4 regions of the Streptomyces sp. NPDC050264 genome follow, and region 1 is predicted to be linked to each of the others. Evidence: riboswitches for the same ligand, from Rfam matches in the RefSeq annotation. Region 1 holds a riboswitch; each other region holds the start of a gene.
The links. Region 1 has a riboswitch for cobalamin ahead of metE (5-methyltetrahydropteroyltriglutamate--homocysteine S-methyltransferase). Riboswitches for the same ligand answer to the same signal wherever they lie in the genome.
Positions count from the first base shown of each region.

Region 2: linked by a shared signal. The riboswitch ahead of AB0J02_RS31980 (CbtB-domain containing protein) and the one ahead of metE (5-methyltetrahydropteroyltriglutamate--homocysteine S-methyltransferase) in region 1 are both predicted to bind cobalamin.
Region 3: linked by a shared signal. The riboswitch ahead of AB0J02_RS23180 ((2Fe-2S) ferredoxin domain-containing protein) and the one ahead of metE (5-methyltetrahydropteroyltriglutamate--homocysteine S-methyltransferase) in region 1 are both predicted to bind cobalamin.
Region 4: linked by a shared signal. The riboswitch ahead of AB0J02_RS25390 (ribonucleoside-diphosphate reductase subunit alpha) and the one ahead of metE (5-methyltetrahydropteroyltriglutamate--homocysteine S-methyltransferase) in region 1 are both predicted to bind cobalamin.

Region 1 is NZ_JBFAKV010000036.1:1,359-3,505, forward strand. Features, by position in the region: gene AB0J02_RS39555 (glycosyltransferase family 39 protein) at 1-240, opposite strand, end outside; gene AB0J02_RS39560 (hypothetical protein) at 421-633, shown strand; cobalamin riboswitch at 687-909, shown strand; gene metE (5-methyltetrahydropteroyltriglutamate--homocysteine S-methyltransferase) at 1,075-2,147, shown strand, end outside.
Region 2 is NZ_JBFAKV010000022.1:71,229-73,375, reverse strand. Features, by position in the region: gene AB0J02_RS31985 (CbtA family protein) at 135-896, opposite strand; gene AB0J02_RS31980 (CbtB-domain containing protein) at 919-1,140, opposite strand; cobalamin riboswitch at 1,176-1,319, opposite strand; gene AB0J02_RS31975 (enoyl-CoA hydratase/isomerase family protein) at 1,370-2,147, opposite strand, start outside.
Region 3 is NZ_JBFAKV010000012.1:203,290-205,436, reverse strand. Features, by position in the region: gene AB0J02_RS23185 (PHP domain-containing protein) at 1-672, shown strand, start outside; cobalamin riboswitch at 909-1,030, shown strand; gene AB0J02_RS23180 ((2Fe-2S) ferredoxin domain-containing protein) at 1,093-1,479, shown strand; gene AB0J02_RS23175 ((2Fe-2S)-binding protein) at 1,541-2,147, shown strand, end outside.
Region 4 is NZ_JBFAKV010000014.1:204,391-206,537, forward strand. Features, by position in the region: gene AB0J02_RS25385 (nucleoside hydrolase) at 20-1,000, shown strand; cobalamin riboswitch at 1,058-1,192, shown strand; gene AB0J02_RS25390 (ribonucleoside-diphosphate reductase subunit alpha) at 1,311-2,147, shown strand, end outside.

The DNA of each region.
Region 1 (2,147 bases):
CACCGCGTCGATGTGCGACACCAGGCGGGCGATCTCGGGGAGCGTGCGGTGGGCCATCTGCAGCGTGACGCCTTCGTCGCCCCACACCCCGTCGCGGTCGAGCCCCCAGGTCCCCACGGCCGCCATCACGGCGGCCGGTACGGCGACGGCGACCGCGGTGCCGGGGTCCCCGTGTGGACGGTTCCGCTGTCGTGGCGGGGTCGCGGGCGCGGGATCGTTGCGGACGAGGGCGACGGCCACCAGGGCTCTCTCTCCTGTTCGAGCCGTGCGCGGCCGACCGCCGGCGCCTGACGCGACCATCCTGAAAAGGGCCCGCACACGACGTGTGACGCCACGCGGGACGGGTCACCTGATGCGCCCAGCCTCAGGGGCGCCGGGTCTCAGGATGCGCAAGCGGCGGGCACGCCGGACGGTGGGAGCATGAGCAAACCGGTCATCGTCCACCAGCCCTCGCCCGACGGAGGGCGCCGTGTCCGCGTGGACGGCGAGATCCTCGGACTCGCGCACGAGCCGCGCGACGTCGCCGAGTTCCTGCGCCGGGCCGGACTCGACGTGGACGCGTCGGACGTGGCGGAGTCCCCGCTGATCGACTGGCGCGGCGGCGGCCCCGGCACCTGGCCCGCCCCCTGGTAGCGCCGGCCCGGGGCGTCGTCGGGTCGGCATTGAGCACCGGCGGGCGACCCCGTACGCTGATCGACGCAGCTGGTTCGCCCCGTCCGCCAGGCGGGATGCGTCGCAAGAGGGAACCCGGTGGGAATCCGGGACTGCCCCGCAGCGGTGAGTGGGAACGACCGCCGTCATCAGCACTGGGCCCCGCCAAGGGCCTGGGAAGCGACGGCCAGTAGATGTCTCGTACGACACGAGGCGTGCCCGCGAGTCCGAAGACCTGCCAACTGCCCGTGTGCGTACGACGCGTGCGCGGACATCCTGGCGACCTCGAGGGCGGGTCGGCGAACATATCGGGCGGACGACCGTGCCCTCTCGCGGCGGTCCGGGCCGCCCGGTCCGTCACCCCTTCGCGTCTCTCGTCCCGTCGCCGGGATCTCAGGGATTCATCTCGCGAAGGAGATCTCCGTGACCAGCAGGAACACAGCCGGATCGGCGCGCGCCACCGTGTACGGCTACCCGCGCCAGGGGCGCGACCGGGAACTGAAGAAGGCCGTCGAGGGGTACTGGAAGGGCCGCGTCGACGCCGACGCGCTGCGCGCCACCGCCGCCGAACTGCGCCGCACACACTGGCAGGACCTCGCGGACGCCGGCCTCCACGAGGTCCCGGCCGGCGACTTCTCGTACTACGACCACGTCCTGGACACGACCGTCATGGTGGGGGCCGTGCCCGCGCGCCATCGCGCCGCCGTCGACGCGGACGCCCTCGACGGCTACTTCGCGATGGCCCGCGGCACCCAGGACGTGGCGCCGCTGGAGATGACCAAGTGGTTCGACACCAACTACCACTATCTCGTCCCGGAGTTGGGTCCTGACACGGTGTTCGCGGCCGACTCCGCCAAGCAGGTCCAGGAGGTGCGCGAGGCTCTCGCGCTCGGGCTGACGCCGCGGCCCGTGCTCGTCGGCCCCGTCACCTACCTGCTGCTCGCCAAGCCCGCGCCGGGCGTCGCCGCGGACTTCGTGCCGCTGACCCTGCTGGACCGGCTGCTGCCCGTGTACGCGCGGGTGCTCGCCGATCTGCGCGCCGCGGGAGCCGACTGGGTACAGCTGGACGAGCCCGCTCTCGTCCAGGACCGCACCGCGGCCGAACTGAACGCAGCCGAGCGGGCGTTCCGCGATCTCGGCTCGCTCACGGACCGTCCGCAGCTGCTGATCGGCTCGTACTTCGACCGTCTCGGCGACGCCCTCCCGGTGCTGGCCAAGGCCCCCGTCGAAGGGCTCGCCCTGGACTTCACCGGGCCGGCCGCCGCGAACCTCGACGCGCTCGCCGCGGCCGGCGGACTGCCCGGCAAGCGGCTGGTCGCCGGCGTCGTCGACGGCCGCAACATCTGGGTGAACGACCTGGAGAAGTCCCTCGCCACACTGGGCACCCTGCTCGGGCTCGCCGAGCGGGTCGACGTGGCCGCCTCCTGCTCACTGCTCCACGTCCCGCTGGACGCGGCGCGGGAACGCGACCTCGATCCGCAGATCCTGCGGTGGCT
Region 2 (2,147 bases), on a different contig from region 1:
CCGGCGTAGCCGACCGCGCTCCCGCTGCGGTCGGTCACGTCCTGAGCGGCGCGTTCAGTGGCGCGTTCACGTCGGGCGTCAACGCGAGAAGGCCCCCGGACAACTCCGCGGACCCTCTCGTGCGACGGGCCGGATCACCGACCGGCCGGCACCGCCCGGCTGGGCACGGTGGCGGCCTTCGGGCGCAGCAGCCGCTCGGCCAACTCGCCGAAGAGCAGGCCGAATCCGCCCCACATCACGATCTGTATGGCGAGAGCGGAGAGCCTGAAGCGCCACAGCAGAGCGGCCGGGAAGTGCTCCGGCACGTCGTTGATCACGGGCAGGAACTGGTACGCAAGTCCGATCACGACGGCGAAGCCGAGCATCGCCACGACGGTCGCGTACCAATTGCCGATGCGAGGCGCGAGCCGCTTGCCCAGGATCGTCGCGGCGATCGCGAGAAGCACGCTGAGCACCATCATCAGGAAGTACAGGGTGGTCCGCTTGCCGATGGTGTCGGGGTTGCCGACGGCGGGCGGGTTGGCCGGGTACTTCAGGAACGGGACGACGTACACGGCGAGCAGCGCGCACACCGACAGCAGGAGCGCCGTGGCGCGCGGGCCGAAACGGCCCACCCGGCCCAGGGCGAAGCAGTAGGCGAGTGCGGCGATACCGCCGAAGGCGACCCCGTAGACGAGGACGCCGGTGGCGAGTCCGGCCGTGGACTGCAGGCTCCGCGAGACGAGTTCGGCCTCGTCACCGTGGGAGTGCCCGGCGTGGGCCGACTCCTCGAAGCCGATCGCCTTGTCGACGTTCGGCTCACCGAGCCAGTAGGCGATGACCAGGGCGAGCACACCGGCGGCCAGGCCTGCGAGCATGCCCCGAACAAGCAGATTGCGTACGGTTGTCGAGTTCATGAGCTGCGCGGTGTCCCTCTGGTCAGTGGCAGGGGAAACCGAGCAGGTGGCGGGCGTCGTGCACCCACTCATGGACTTCGGCGCCGCTGAACACGGACGTGGCGCCCTGTTCGGCGCCGACGAAGTAGAGCAGGACCAGCATCAGGACGCCGAAGAAGGCGGCCCAGGGGGCGATCGCCTTCAACGGCAGTGTTGCGGGCACTTCAGGGGTGGTGGCAGTCGGCTGGGCGACATGCTGCGCCATGGCAGGGCCTCCTCGGGAGTTCGCGTCCCATCTCGGTGGTGCACAGGACGACAGCCACGGGTCTGACTCACGAACGGTCTTGTGACCGCTCGCTCACAGTGGCGCGACCGTCCCGGATTCTCACCGGCTTCCGTCGTGCCGTCGTCGATACGCACCGAAGGTACCGCGTGTCGCGTGCATGGCCAAGACAGCGCGGACCGGCGTGATCTCGCCCGCGGCGCGCGTGGGGCTACAACAGGCCACCGCCCAGGCCCAGTTCGCGCTCGCCGAGCGGCGTGAAATGGCGTTCCACATCAGCGGCGGTGACCTCGGCGAGGGTCCGCGGCGACCAGCGGGGCCTGCGGTCCTTGTCGATGACCTGGGCGCGGACCCCCTCGACGAAGTCCGGATTGCCCATCGCCGCGCAGGAGACGCGGTACTCCTGGTCCAGCACCCTTTCCAGGGAGCCGAGTTCCCGGGCCCGGCGCACCGCTTCCAGCGTGACCTTGACGGCGGTGGGCGACTTGCCGAGCAGTGTTTCGGCCGTTTCCTTGGCCGCCGGGTCCCCGTGGTCGAGGAGCCGGGCGAGGATCTCCTCGACGGTGTCGGCGGCGAAGCACGCGTCGGTCCACTCCCGCCCCGCCTCCAGCTCCCCCTGTGGCGCGGGGAGCGCGTGGTGGGCGAGCGCGTCCTGTACCGGCCGTGTCGCCAGTTCGGCCAGCAGGGCGGGCAGTGCCGCCGACGGGACGTAGTGGTCGGCGAGTCCGCACAGCAGCGCGTCACCGGCGCCGATGTGCTCCCCGGTCAGCGCGAGACGGGTGCCCAGTTCGCCGGGGGCGCGCGGGAGCAGATGGGTCCCGCCGACGTCGGGGACGAAGCCGATGCCGGTCTCCGGCATGGCGACCCGAGAACGTTCGGTGACGACGCGGACGTCGCCGTGCGCCGAGATGCCCACGCCGCCGCCCATCACGATGCCGTCCATGACGGCGACGTAGGGCTTGGGGTAGCGGGCGATACGGGCGTTGAGG
Region 3 (2,147 bases), on a different contig from region 1:
GGCCGGGCGGCCCAAGAGGTCGGGCATGAGTGGGCCGTCCTGACAGACCACTCCCCACGGCTGACGGTGGCCCGCGGGCTGTCCCCCGAGAGGCTGCGGGAGCAACTCGCGGCGGTGGCCGACCTGAACGCCCGCTGGGCACCGTTTCGGCTGCTCACCGGCATCGAGTGCGACATCCTCGACGACGGCTCCCTGGACCAGGAACCCGACCTGCTCGACCAGCTCGATGTCGTGGTCGTCTCGGTGCACTCCAAACTGCGTATGGACGCCGATGCGATGACCCGGCGGATGGTCGCCGCGGTCAGCAATCCGCGGGCCGACGTCCTGGGGCACTGCACCGGCCGGCTGGTGACCGGGCGAGGCCGGCCCGAGTCGCGGTTCGACGCCGACGCGGTGTTCGAGGCGTGCGCGGCCGCGGGCACCGCGGTGGAGATCAACAGCCGCCCGGAGCGCCTCGACCCGCCGCGCCGTCTGCTGCGCCGTGCCGTGGCGGCGGGGGCCCTGTTCTCGGTGGACACCGACGCGCACGCGCCGGGCCAGTTGGACTGGCAGGTGATCGGCTGCGCGCGGGCAGAGGAGTGCGCTGTGCCCGCCGAGCGCGTGGTCACGACCTGGCCCGTGGACAGGCTGCTGGAGTGGACCCGGGCGAAGCGGGCGGGGGAGTTGCCGTGAGCGGGCGTGGCCGGTCTGTCGGGCAGGCCGGGACCGAGCGGGGCGGGGTGCGGGGCGCGTAGTCGAGGGTCTGGACGCGGCCGGACTCCGGCACCGTCGTGCGGCTCCCGCGATGGCCGGGGCAGAGCCTCGGCCGGACCTGTGCGCCAACCGGTTCGCGCAGATCAGCGAGACCGTACGAGACCGGGTAGCGGGCCGGATGGCATGATTGCGGACGACATAGGCGACGGCGGTTCGAGGAATCCGGTGTGAATCCGGTGCGGTACCGCCACTGTGATCGGCGAGCGGATCCCGACATGCCACTGCCCAGGCGGGTGGGAAGGCCGGGACGAGCACTGACCCGAGAGCCAGGAGACTCACGCTGTCGCCTCCTCGATGGACCCCGGGGCGGACTTCCCCGGCGAGAGGGAGGAGTGCGGCATGCCCGAGAGGCCGGCCCGCGACATGGAGGCTGGGCGGGACCGCGAGGTTCCGTGCAGGGTGGTGGTGTGCCGCGACTGTTGTTGCGGCAGTGTCAAGGTGAGTGGGGATCACGCGGCGCAGACCGCGCGGTTGCGGGCGGTGGCTCCGGTGCGTGTCTCCGAGTGCCTGGACGTCTGTGACCAGGCCAACGTCATCGTCGTACAGCCCTCAAGGGCCGGCCGGGCGGCGGGTGCCCGACCGGTATGGCTCGGCCTTGTCAATGATCGTGACGCCACCGAGGACATTGCCGACTGGATAAGCGCCGGCGGACCTGGAGTCGCGCCCCACCCGGAGATCCTGGACCTTTACCTCTTCAAGCCGCCAGGCCGCCTCAAGACTCCGTGAGCCTCTGCTCCGGCCGTGTGGACCAGCCGAGTGAACCAGCAGAGCACGGAAGGGATTTGTCGTGTGTGAGGTGCCGCGCGAACTCTCGGTCGGCGACGTCGCCGAGGCGCTTCGCGATGTTGCGGGGCTCGACGGGTTCTTCGTTCTGGACGCGGCGGAGAGGCCTGATGCTCGGAGAGCCGGGAGGGGGCGGCTCACCTTCTCGGAATTCACCGTTCTCGCGCGGGCGGTCAATGATCGCTGCGCCACGGACGAAACCCGCGTCGGCGTCTCCGTCGCGCACCTGGGACTCGCCGCCCGGCTGTGGTCACCGGTGTTGGCCTGCACGCTCCTGCACGGGATCGTGCCCGAGATGAGCACGGCGGAATGGGTCGAAGGCGGCCCGGCTCTCCGCCTGGCAGATCCGAAGGGCAGGCTCACCGGCCGCTTGCCGTCCCTTGCGGAGGCCGTGTACGCGGAGGTCAACGGCCCACTGGAGAAACTGGAAAGCCAACTCACCGTCAAGATCGCACCGGGACTGCTGGCCGGGAACACCGCGTCCGCGCTCGTCGGGTCGGCGGCGATGCTGCTCAGGCGTCGGCCGGACCTGCGCGCGGAACTCACCGACCTCACCACGGACTTGCTGGAAACAGGAAGGCTGCGTGGCAGCGGCTGGATCACCGGCCCGG
Region 4 (2,147 bases), on a different contig from region 1:
CACCCGCCCCGGAGGAATCATGACCGCCCCCATCGTGCTCGACAGCGACCCCGGCATAGACGACGCCGTCGCGCTGCAATACCTGCTCGGCACCGGGCTGTGGGACCTCAAGGCCTACACGACCGTCGGCGGCAACGTGCCCGCGACGCAGACCTTCCGCAACGGGCGGGCGCTCGCCCGGGCCTTCGGCATCGACGGCGACATCACCGTGCACCGGGGCGCGGGCCGCCCGCTGACCCGCCTTCCGTACGCGGCCGCCGGCGAGTTCCACGGCTCCACGGGACTCGGCGCCGAGCGACTGCCCGACTCGGCCGTGCCCGAGCACACCGAGTCCTCGGCGCAGGCGCTGCTCCGGCTCTCGCGCGAGTACGAGGGCGAGCTGACGGTGTGCGCGACGGGCCCGCTCACCAATGTGGCGCTCGCCCTGAGCGAGGACCCCGACTTCGCCCGGCGTGTGAAGCGGCTCGTCTTCATGGGCGGGGCGGCCGAGATACCCGGGAACATCACGCCCGTCGCCGAGTTCAACGCGTGGGCGGACCCCGACGCGGCGGACCTCGTCGTCTCCTCCGGCATTCCGTACACGATGGTCGGGCTCGACGCGACGCACGGCTGGCGGTTCGGGCCCGCGGAGCTGGCGACGCTGGAGGCGGCCGGTCCCGGCATGGAGCTGACCGCACGGCTGATGCGCTTCTACCTCGGCGCCTACGAGGAGGCCGGAGGCTCCCCCCTGCACGACCCGCTCGCCGTCGGCGTGTGCGCGGACGAGTCGTTCATCACGGCGGCCGAGGGCACCGTCGTGGTGGAGTGCGCGAGCGAACTCACCCGCGGCAAGACGGTGTTCATCCCCTACGACTCCGATTACCCCCGCGAGTACTACACGGAGTCGCCCCTGGTGAACGCCCGCGCCAAGCATCGCGGCCGGGTCGCCCTGGGCACCGGCCCGCGTAACTTCACAGAGGATTTCGTGGCCACGCTGCTGAAGCGGCCCGCGGCCGTGTGACTCCCACCGTGGGGCCCGGTCGACACAAGATGTGGGCCTGCCGCGATGGCCCGGCACAACATGTATGCTCGCTCTCGCTGCAGCCGCAGGGGAATCCGGTGCAAATCCGGAACTGTCCCGCAACGGTGAACGTATGCGCCCAAAGTGGCGCCCGCGTGAGTCCGACGACCTGCCGCAGCACACCCGGGCCGTCCGGCCCGGGTGTCGACGACGTCCGGGCCTCGCGGAATGGGCCGGTGACGACGGCGCCCCGTGCGCGCCGGAGCCACTCCTTCCCGCAGGCCCCGAGCCGAGCGAGGGAGAGCCCCACGTGACCATCGCGCCGCCCGCCGAACCGGTCTCAGCCGCACCGCAAGACGCTCCGGGCACCGCGCTGCTGCGCACCCTGACCGAGCTGACCGCCGACCTCCGGGGCGCCGACCCCGGCCGGGTGGCCGCCGCAGCGCTGCGCGGCCGCAGCGCCCGCGCCGACGAGGCCGAGCTGCGCGAACTCGCCACCGAGGCCGCGGCCGGGCTGATCTCCGAGGACCCGGTCTACTCCCGGCTCGCCGCCCGGCTCCTCACGCTCTCCATCGCCGCCGAGGCCGCCTCGCAGGGCGTGACCTCCTTCACCGGGTCCGTCGCCGTCGGCCACCGCGAGGGCCTGATCGCCGACCGCACCGCGGAGTTCGTCCGCGTACACGCCGCGCGCCTCGACGCGCTCATCGACACCGCGGCCGACGACCGCTTCGGCTACTTCGGTCTGCGCACCCTGCACAGCCGCTACCTGCTGCGCCACCCGATCACCCGCGCGGTCATCGAGACCCCGCAGCACTTCATGCTGCGCGTCGCGTCGGGTCTCGCGGAGGACGACAGCGCCCGCGCCGTCGACGAGGTCAGCGCGCTGTACGGCCTGATGAGCCGCCTGGACTACCTGCCCTCCTCCCCCACCCTCTTCAACTCGGGCACCCGGCACCCGCAGATGTCGAGCTGCTACCTCCTCGACTCCCCGCTGGACGAGCTCGACTCGATCTACGACCGCTACCACCAGGTGGCCCGGCTCTCCAAGCACGCCGGCGGCATCGGACTCTCGTACTCCCGCATCCGCAGCCGGGGTTCGCTGATCCGCGGGACGAACGGGCACTCCAACGGCATCGTGCCGTTCCTG